3 regions of the Acidovorax sp. GW823-FHT01C06 genome follow, and region 3 is predicted to be linked to each of the others. Evidence: predicted binding sites of a transcription regulator. Region 3 holds the regulator's gene; each other region holds the start of a gene.
The links. The regulator LexA, encoded in region 3, represses DNA repair genes until DNA is damaged. The targets are predictions, from matches to a motif close to ACTGTATNNNNATACAGT.
Positions count from the first base shown of each region.

Region 1: a site for LexA is predicted at 1,820-1,837, ahead of AC1RCS_RS06220 (DNA topoisomerase IV subunit B). Genes of this name have one in related genera too.
Region 2: a site for LexA is predicted at 1,834-1,851, ahead of recA (recombinase RecA). Genes of this name have one in related genera too.

Region 1 covers NZ_JBXAKN010000002.1:152,734-156,001, reverse strand. The annotation lists gene AC1RCS_RS06235 (class I SAM-dependent methyltransferase) at 1-134, opposite strand, end outside; gene AC1RCS_RS06230 (hypothetical protein) at 215-385, opposite strand; gene AC1RCS_RS06225 (MFS transporter) at 413-1,630, opposite strand; gene AC1RCS_RS06220 (DNA topoisomerase IV subunit B) at 1,871-3,268, shown strand, end outside.
Region 2 covers NZ_JBXAKN010000006.1:155,765-159,032, forward strand. The annotation lists gene argC (N-acetyl-gamma-glutamyl-phosphate reductase) at 1-44, shown strand, start outside; gene recX (recombination regulator RecX) at 152-616, opposite strand; gene recA (recombinase RecA) at 700-1,773, opposite strand; gene AC1RCS_RS14440 (MarR family winged helix-turn-helix transcriptional regulator) at 1,916-2,404, shown strand; gene AC1RCS_RS14445 (Clp protease N-terminal domain-containing protein) at 2,450-2,950, opposite strand; gene AC1RCS_RS14450 (helix-turn-helix domain-containing protein) at 2,968-3,198, opposite strand.
Region 3 covers NZ_JBXAKN010000003.1:7,205-10,472, forward strand. The annotation lists gene AC1RCS_RS08195 (D-2-hydroxyacid dehydrogenase family protein) at 1-92, opposite strand, end outside; gene AC1RCS_RS08200 (hypothetical protein) at 356-853, opposite strand; gene lexA (transcriptional repressor LexA) at 1,010-1,684, opposite strand; gene AC1RCS_RS08210 (asparaginase) at 1,768-2,724, shown strand; gene AC1RCS_RS08215 (hypothetical protein) at 2,744-3,163, shown strand; gene AC1RCS_RS08220 (DUF6152 family protein) at 3,183-3,268, shown strand, end outside.

The DNA of each region.
Region 1 (3,268 bases), on a different contig from region 3:
ACGGGGTGGCCCAGGCCATGCAGCCAGCGCAGGTGGCGCCCGGCGCCGCAGGCCACGTCGAGCACCGTGCTGCCCGGCGCGATCAGGTGGGACCAGCGGCGGACCCAGTCGGAAGCGGCTTCGTTACCGTGCATTTGCTATTGAAAATATAGCTATCAGCGCTTATTCATCAAGCGCTGGCGGCCAAAAAGACTTGAAAGTGGATGGCGCGAGCTCAGAAACACGCCCACATCTGGTCGGCCAGCATCACCATGAAGTCCGGCACCGTGTACATGCCAAACACCGCCAGGCACAGCACCACGGCAACTGTCCAGGCCAGCCAGCGCCAGGCCCGTGGCATGCCGTGGCCGGGCGAGGTCGAGGGGGCGCTGCTGGCGGTGGACATGGGGATGTTCGGATGCAAGGGCCGTGTTCAGGCGGGCTGGGCGGCGCCGCGCGGGATGGGGCTTTCCCGGACCGGCAGGTTCACCAGCCCGGCAAACACCCCCAGCGCGATGGCGATGTACCAGACGATATCGTAGCTGCCCGTGGCGTCATACAGATAGCCGCCCAGCCACACGCCCAGGAAGCTGCCGATCTGGTGGCTGAAGAACACGAAGCCGCCCAGCATCGACAGGTGCTGCACGCCAAAGATCTGCGCGATGGTGGCGTTGGTGGGCGGGATGGTGGACAGCCACAGCGTGCCCATCACGGCCGAGAACACATACACCGACAGCGGCGACAGCGGCACGAGCAGGAACACGGTGATCACCGTCGCGCGGGCAAAGTAGATGAAGGCCAGGATGAACCGCTTGGGCATGCGCTGGCCGAGGGTGCCGGCCACGTAGGTCCCCAGCACGTTGAACAGGCCGATCAGCGCCAGCGCGTAGCTGGCCACCTGGGGCGACAGGCCGTGGTCCTTCAGGTAGCTGGGCATGTGCACCCCGATGAACACCACCTGGAAGCCGCACACGAAATAACCGGCCATCAGCAGGTTGAAGCTCGGGTAGCGGAACGCCTCGCCCAGCGCCTGCACGATGGTCTGCTCGCGCTTGGGCGGCGCGGCGCCCTTGAAGCCCGGCTCCCGCAGGCCAAAGGCCAGCGGCACGATGAGCAGCACGGCCATCGACAAGGCCAGCAGCGCCTGCTGCCAACCCAGTCCGGCGATCAGCCAGCCCTCCACGGGCACCATGAGGAACTGGCCGAACGAACCTGCGGCCGCCGCCACGCCCATGGCCCAGGATCTGCGCTCCGGCGCGATCTGGCGGCCCAGCACACCGTAGATCACGGCGTAGGTGGTGCCCGCCTGCGCGGCGCCGATCAGTACGCCGGCCGTCAACGCAAACAGGGTGGTCGTGGGCGACAGCGCCATGCCCGCCAAACCCAGGCCATAGAGCACCGCGCCGCCGATGAGCACGCGGAACGCCCCGAACCGGTCTGCCGCCATGCCCGCAAAGATGCCGATCAGGCCCCAGGACAGGTTCTGGATGGCGATGGCCAGCGCGAACGACTGGCGGGTCCAGCCCATCTCCTGCGTGATGGGCAGGAGCCAGAGCCCGAACCCATGGCGGATGCCCATGGACAGGGTCACGATGGCCGCGCCGCACGCGAGCACCTGGAACATGGACAGTTTGGGAGGATTCATATGCATGCGCAGGAATGTAGCGAGATTGGGCGAAACGCGCTGATACACCGGGGACCAATACAGTTGGCAGCGGGGTCGCCGCCAGGCCTGCTGCGCGGGACCGTCCTTTGTGTTGCAACCCGCCCCCAGCCACTCTGTCTGCCGCCGCCGCCCCCGGGCCTGGGGGGCCCGGAGCACGCTGCCAGTGTTGTCATGACTGTTTTTTCATCCAGCTATTGCGCTGCTGCCGCACTACAATCCGCCGCTATGTCTGCCAAACCGTCTTCCGTGTCCACCAGTAGTGACTATTCCGAAGGGTCGATCCGCGTGCTCAAGGGCCTGGAGCCCGTCAAGCAGCGCCCGGGCATGTACACCCGCACCGACAACCCCCTGCACATCATCCAGGAGGTGCTGGACAACGCCGCCGACGAGGCGCTGGCCGGCCATGGCAAGAAGATCAAGGTCACGCTGCACGCCGACGGCTCGGTGAGCATCGAGGACGACGGGCGCGGCATCCCCTTCGGCATGCACCCCGAGGAAAACGCGCCGGTGATCGAGCTGGTCTTCACCCGCCTGCACGCGGGCGGCAAGTTCGACAAGGGCAAGGGCGGTGCCTACAGCTTCTCGGGCGGCCTGCACGGCGTGGGCGTGAGCGTGACCAACGCGCTGGCCACCCGCCTGGAAGTGAGCAGCCACCGCGAAGGCAAGGTCGCCCGGCTGGTGTTTTCGGCCGGCGACGTGGTCGAGCCCCTGGTGACCCGCGCGCTGGAAGCGGGCGAGCGCAAGCAGGGCACGACCGTGCGCGCCTGGCCTGATGCCAAGTATTTCGAGTCGAGCGCGCTGCCCATGGGCGAGCTCACCCACCTCTTGCGCAGCAAGGCGGTGCTGATGCCCGGCGTGTCCGTGACCCTGGTCAACGAGAAGACGCGCGACACCCAGACCTGGCAGTACAAGGGCGGCCTGCGCGACTACCTGATGCAGACGCTCAGCGGCGACCCGGTGATCCCGCTCTTCGAGGGCGAAGGCTATGCCGACCGCAACAACGAGAGTTTTGCCGAGGGCGAGGGCGCCTCCTGGTGCGTGGCCTTCACCGAAGACGGCCAGCCCATGCGCGAGAGCTACGTCAACCTGATTCCCACCAGCGCTGGCGGCACGCACGAAAGTGGCCTGCGCGACGGCCTGTTCAACGCCGTCAAGAGCTTCATCGAACTGCACAGCCTGCTGCCCAAGGGCGTCAAGCTGCTGCCCGAAGACGTGTTCGCCCGTGCCAGCTACGTGCTCTCGGCCAAGGTGCTCGATCCTCAGTTCCAGGGCCAGATCAAGGAGCGGCTGAACTCGCGCGACGCGGTGCGCCTGGTCAGCGGCTTCGTGCGCCCGGCGCTGGAGCTCTGGCTCAACCAGCACGTGGACTACGGCAAGAAGCTGGCAGAACTCGCCATCAAGGCCGCGCAGACGCGCCAGAAGGCCGGCCAGAAGGTCGAAAAGCGCAAGGGCTCGGGCGTGGCCGTGCTGCCCGGCAAGCTCACCGACTGCGAAAGCCGCGACATCGCCCACAACGAAGTCTTCCTGGTCGAGGGCGACTCCGCCGGCGGCAGCGCCAAGATGGGCCGTGACAAGGAAAGCCAGGCCATCCTGCCGCTGCGCGGCAAGGTGCTCAACACCTGG
Region 2 (3,268 bases), on a different contig from region 3:
GCGGCGCGGCCGTGCAGAACCTGCAGCTGATGCTGGGCCTCTGACGGCGGAGATAGGTGTGGGGACAACAGGCGGCTCTGGAGCGTGGCCGCCTGTGCTGTCTTCTGGGTCCCGGGGCCTTGGGGCGCCGCCCCTGCCCGCGTGACCGGCCCTAGATCTCGCCCTGGATTTCCGGCGCTTCGCCACGCACGACGCGCCGGGTGATCTCGCCCGAAAACCCGCGTGCGGTCAGAAAGCGGACTTGCCGCGCACGTTGCTGCGCATCGTCCGCCACGGCGCCAAACTTGCGCAGCCACAGTGCATGGGCGCGTGCCCATTCGCTGCCTTTGAGTTGGTCGAGGGCGTGCTGAACCGCCTCGGGGCCGATGCCCTTGGCGTGCAGCTCCTGCCGTATGCGCTGGGAACCCAGGCGGCCCGCGCGCTGGTGCAGCACGGATTCCACCACCCGGGCCTCGCTGATGAAGTCGCGCGCCTGCAGGTCTTCCAGCAGGGCCTGCAGGTCGTCGCCCTCCTGCACATGCGGCGCGAGCTTGCGCCGCAGTTCAGCGAGCGAGTGCTCGCGCTGGCTCAGCAGCCGCAGCGCCCGCCCCTTGAGCGAGAGCGTGGTGAACCCCATGGCCTCTTCTTTGCTTTCAATTCAATAGCTGCCAGCGCTTGTCAATCAAGCGCTGGAAGGCAATCTGGCTTGAATTGTGGCGGTCATTCGGCCGCGGCGGCAGGGGCCTGCAGCGCGTCGGGCAGCAGCGCAATGCCCAGGCCCTCGCGCACCTTGTTCTCGATCTCGCGGGCAAGGTCGGGGTTCTCGCGCAGGAACTCGCGCGCGTTGTCGCGGCCCTGGCCGATCTTCTCGCCGTTGTAGGCGTACCAGGCGCCCGACTTCTCCACGATCTTGGCGGTCACGCCCATGTCGATGATCTCGCCCTCGCGGCTGATGCCCTCGCCGAACAGGATGTCGAACTCGGCCGTCTTGAACGGCGGCGACACCTTGTTCTTGACCACCTTGACCTTGGTTTCGTTGCCGATGGCCTCGTCGCCCTTCTTGATGGTGCCGGTGCGGCGGATGTCCAGGCGCACCGAGGCGTAGAACTTGAGCGCGTTGCCGCCGGTGGTGGTTTCGGGGCTGCCGAACATCACGCCGATCTTCATGCGGATCTGGTTGATGAAGATGACCATGCAATTGGTCTTCTTGATCGTGGCCGTGAGCTTGCGCAGCGCCTGGCTCATCAGGCGGGCCTGCAGGCCGGGCAGGGCGTCGCCCATCTCGCCTTCGATTTCGGCCTTGGGCGTGAGCGCGGCCACCGAGTCGATGACGATCAGGTCCACGGCGCCCGAGCGCACCAGGCTGTCCACGATCTCCAGCGCCTGCTCGCCGGTGTCGGGCTGGCTGATCAGCAGGTCGGACAGCTGCACCCCGAGCTTCTGGGCGTATTGCACATCCAGGGCATGTTCCGCGTCCACGAACGCGCAGGTGCCGCCCTGCTTTTGCATCTCGGCAATCACCTGCAGCGTGAGCGTGGTCTTGCCCGAGGATTCCGGGCCGTAGATCTCGACCACGCGGCCGCGCGGCAAGCCGCCCACGCCCAGGGCGATGTCCAGGCCCAGCGAGCCGGTGGAGACCACCTGGATGTCCTCGATCACTTCGCCTTCACCCAGGCGCATGATCGTGCCCTTGCCGAATTGCTTCTCGATCTGGGCGAGCGCGGCGGCCAGGGCCTTGGCCTTTTCGGTGTTCACGGGCAATGCGGGGTTGGTGCCTTTGACTGCGACGTCCATGAGAAAACTCCTTGAGAAACAATGGGTTGGGTGCCTGCACCGCTCTGCGGTTAATCACAGGCTGGATGCTTGAACAGTAGTTTATGCGAGTCGTCGCGGGGCATTCAAGCTCAATTTAGTCAGTTTGCCTGACAATGTGCGGATGCCTGATATGCCTCTTCCTTCACCCGCCGAAGAGGGCTGGCGCCAGACCCACCTGGGCCGCCTGTTCGGCCACGCCATGCGGCGCTTCGACGCGCGCGTGCTGCAACTCATGGCGCACAACGTGGAGGTGCCGCTGGCGCTGTCCAACCTCGCGGCGCGCGACCAGGTGAGCGCCGCCCACGTGCACATCACGCGCCACCTGGCGCTGCAGGGCGACCGGCTGACCGACCTGGCCCAGCGCGCGGGCATGACCAAGCAGGCGATGGCCAACCTGGTGGACCAGTGCGAGGCCTGGGGCCTGGTCACGCGCGAGGCCGATCCGCTGGATGCGCGTGCGCGCCGCGTGTGCTTCACGCCCACGGGCCTGGCCTGGCTGCAGGCGTTTCGCGATGCCGTCGCGCAGGCCGAGGCGGAGTTCCGGGCGGAGGTGGGCAACGACGTGGCCACCGTGGTGGCGATCGGGCTGGAGGCCTATGCGGGCGGCTAGGCTGCTGCACGGTCATCCAGGCGCCCCGGGGTGTGGGCCTGGCCTTCAGGCGCGCGGGGCGCTCTCCTGCCGCGCGGCGTGGCTCAGCGCGTGGGGGTCCAGCCGCAGCGCGCGCAATGCCCGCGCCGCCACGCCCTGCGGCGTGGCCGCGATGAGCGCCACCACGTGCGCACCCAGCAAGGGGCCGGGCTGGCCCTTGCGGGCCTCCGCCAGTGCCTGGATGAGGCCCTCGCCGGAGGGCTGCGCGCGGTAGATCCCGGCCTGCGGCGCACAGGGTGCGGCGGGCGGCATTTCGGCATCAATGCCGATCTGCGCCAGCGCATCGCGGTACTGCTGTTCGATCGCGGCGGGCAGGGCGTCCGGGTTCGCGCCAACGCGCGCGAAAGCGCGGCGCGCGGAGCCGTCGGGCAGCTCGATGGCGGCCAGCAGGAAGTGCTCCACGCCCGGTTGCGGCTGGCCCCGGGCGCGGGCGTGGTGCTCGGCGCGCGTGCACAGCCGGTGCAGGGTGCGCATGTCGTTCAGGCGCTGGCGGATGTGTTGCAGCATGGGTAGGAGTCCTTCCATCATCCAGGGTGGGCGGGGCGCGTGGCCTGGGGAGAGAGCCGCTTGTGCGCCGCCTGCTTGCTGACGCCCAGGGCCTGGGCAATCTGCGCCCACGACCACCCCCGCTCCAGGGCGGTGGCCACGGCCGCCGCCTCCAGCCGGTCGGCCATCAGGCGCAAGGCCACCACGGCGGCCAGCGCGGCTTCGGGGTCGTCGTGCGGGGGCAGCAGCAGGGGCGGTGGGCTCGGCATTCGTCAACTGTAGTTGACGGAACTCGTATCGTCAACAAGGGTTGACGACAGGGCCGGGAGCCTGGCCCGG
Region 3 (3,268 bases):
GTGTAGACCTTGGCGGTGTACGCGTCGAGCCGGGATGCGCAGTGCAGCTTGCGGACTGCGTCCTGGTAGTCGTCGAGGATCACAATGTTCATCCCGATATTGTGCCTTGGTGGCGCAACCGGCATTCACCGGGCCGCCGTCCTGGGGCATCAAAGTACGAGGCTTTTGGTGACGGAGTGTTGGCGCATCCCGCAAAACGCTGCCGCCCATGGCAGGACGGGGCGGGGCCGTGCCATCGCTCCCCGGCCGTTTTTCTCACGCCCGCAGATCCATCTCTTTCGAGAAGGAACGCCACACGCCAACGAGGACCGTGCCGTTGGCGCCGTTGGCCCGTGATGAAGGAAGTATCTTGGTCTCAAGAGGCCTGAAGGGCTCCCTCGCAGGCCACCATGCGGTCCAGTTCCGCGCACACGTCGGCCATCCTGCCGGCGATCACCAGCCGGCCTGTGCCGGGGGCTGAGATCCTGCGCAAGACCTTGGCGGTCCGGCGGCCCGATCCATCGGTGGGCCGCGGTGCTGCGCAGGCGCTGCGGCTTCCTGCGGGCGGTACCGGCATCGCGGGCGGTGCTCTGCGGGTGGCGGCCTGCCGCCCGGGGCCTTCGGCGGGGGGCGTCTGGGGCGTGTTGACCGTGAAGGGCCAGTTGCCGCGCAGCGGACGTGGGCCAGGGAGACCCTGCGGGCGGTGGATGCTCCTGGAGCCGGCCGTGCCCCGGCCGTCGCTGCGGTCCGTGCCATCGTGGTGGGAACGGGGTGGGGGCGAACCTGCCGCAGACGGCATCGCGAGCGCGGCGGTCGAGTGAAACCAGCGCGTCAGCGAGCGCAGCGGCACGGAGAAGGCGGAAAAGGTGGTCAAGGCAATTCCCATGTGAAAACTCCGAAGGTCGGGGGTTGGACATAGGCAGGATTGCAAATTGAACCCGCACCGCAGGGCTGGCGTGCCGGTTTGCCCGGCACACCAAACGCCCGCCACCTGCAATGCGGTAGTGAATGGACCAGCAGCCGGGACCGGCTACATCAGCATGGTGTTGCGAATGAGGCCTACCGCGAGACCTTCGATTTCGAAAGGTTCGCCAGGCTGTACCACGATGACCGGGTAGTCCGGGTTTTCAGGCAGCAGCTCGATGGCCGTGGCGGTGCGCCGCAGGCGCTTGACCGTCACGTCGTCTCCCAGGCGGGCCACGATGATCTGGCCGTTGCGCGCCTCGCGGGTGGACTGCACGGCCAGCAGGTCGCCATCCATGATGCCGGCATCGCGCATGGACATGCCACGCACCTTGAGCAGGTAGTCGGGCTTGTGCTGGAACAGGCTGTTTTCCACGCTGTAGGTCTGGTCGACGTGTTCCTGCGCGAGAATGGGCGAACCCGCCGCCACACGCCCCACCAGGGGCAGGACCAGCTGGGAGAGCCCGGGAATGGGCAGGTGGAACTGGCTGCCGCGCGCTGCATTGATGGAGCGCAGCGTGTCGCTGCGCAACCGGATGCCCCGCGATGTGCCGCTCACCAGTTCGATCACGCCCTTGCGTGCGAGGGCCTGCAGATGTTCTTCTGCCGCATTGGCCGACTTGAAGCCCAGTTCAGCCGCGATTTCGGCGCGGGTGGGAGGCGCCCCTGTGCGTGCAATGGCGGTCTGGATGAGGTCCAGGATCTGTTGCTGGCGGGCCGTGAGTTTCGGGTTGTCGAGCATGGTGGTTTCCGGTGGAGGCGGCTACAGTGACGGACAACTGTTTTTTAATCCAGTAACTGTATTTTTCACCAGTTTTTCGGAGTATGCAAGTGAGTGGGCAAAAAATTGTGGTTTTGGGCACTGGAGGAACCATTGCCGGCACGTCGGCACAGGCGGGCGACAACATCGGGTACACCGCCGCGCAGGTCGGGGTGGAGCAGCTGCTGGTAGCGGTCCCCGGATTGCAGGAGGCGGCCGGTGGCATGCTCGTGGCGGAGCAGGTGGCTCAGATCGACAGCAAGGACATGGATGGCGGGGTGTGGCAGGCCCTGGCGCTGCGCTGCGCCCACCACCTCCAGGACGCCTCCGTGCGCGGGGTGGTCATCACCCACGGCACCGATACGCTGGAGGAGACGGCCTGGTTCCTGAACCAGGTGCTGGATACCCGGCTGAAACCCGTGGTGCTGACCTGTGCCATGCGCCCGGCCACGGCGCTCACGCCCGACGGGCCGCAAAATCTCCTGGATGCCGTGGCGGTCGCGGTGGCTGCGGGTGCCCGCGGCGTGCTCGCAGTGGCCGCTGGCGAGGTCCACGGCGCACAGCAGGTCCAGAAGGTGCATCCGTACCGTGTCCATGCGCTCAGTTCGGGCGAGGCCGGGCCTTTGGGGTGGGTGGAGGAGGGCGCCATTCGCCTTGCGCAGGATTGGCCGATACCGCCCGCCAAGCATGCGTGGGGTGCTCTGCAAAATATAGCAAATGCAGCGGCCTGGCCCCGCGTGGAGGTGATCATGAGCCACGCGGGCGCCACGGGCGCCATGGTGGATGCGCTGGTGCGTGACGGCGTCCAGGGGCTGGTGGTGGCATGCACCGGCAACGGCACCATCCACCACCTTCTGGAAGCCGCATTGCTGCGCGCGCAGGAGGTGGGCGTGCGGGTGGCCCGGTCCACGCGCTGCGCCGAGGGGCGGGTGCTGCCCAAGCCTGGTGACCTGCTGCCTGATTCCGGCGGGCTGCCGCCCCTGAAGGCCCGGATCTCGCTGATGCTGGACCTGATGCGCTGAGCGCGAAGGCTGTCCGGTGTTGTTTGCAGCCCTCAAGACACACGCCTGGGCCTACCCGGCGCTGGAAGTGGTGCACATCGTTGGCATTGCCCTGCTGTTGGGCAACCTGGTGCTGCTGGAGTTGCGCGTGTTTGGCCGGGGGGCGGCGCTGCCCGTCAAGGACCTTGCGCGGCTCAGCCTGTCGCTGGCATTGTGCGGCTTTGGCCTGGCGGCGGCATCGGGCCTGCTGATGTTCGCCACCCAGCCTTCCGAGCTGCTCGCCAGCCGCGCATTCACCTTGAAGATGCTGCTGTTAATGCTTGCGGGCTGCAACGCCGCGTGGTTCCATGGGCGTGGATCGCTGGCGCGCCTGGACGCCCTGGCCCGGGTGCAGATGCTGGCGTCCACGCTGATCTGGCTGGCCGTGGTGGTCTGTGGCCGCTGGATCGCCTATCTGTGACCTGACAAGGAGAGAACCGATGAGTCTGCAACGCCGCCGCCTGCTCCTGGCCACTGCGATGGTTCCGCTCTGGGCGCGCGCCCACCATGGCTGGAGCAGTTTTGA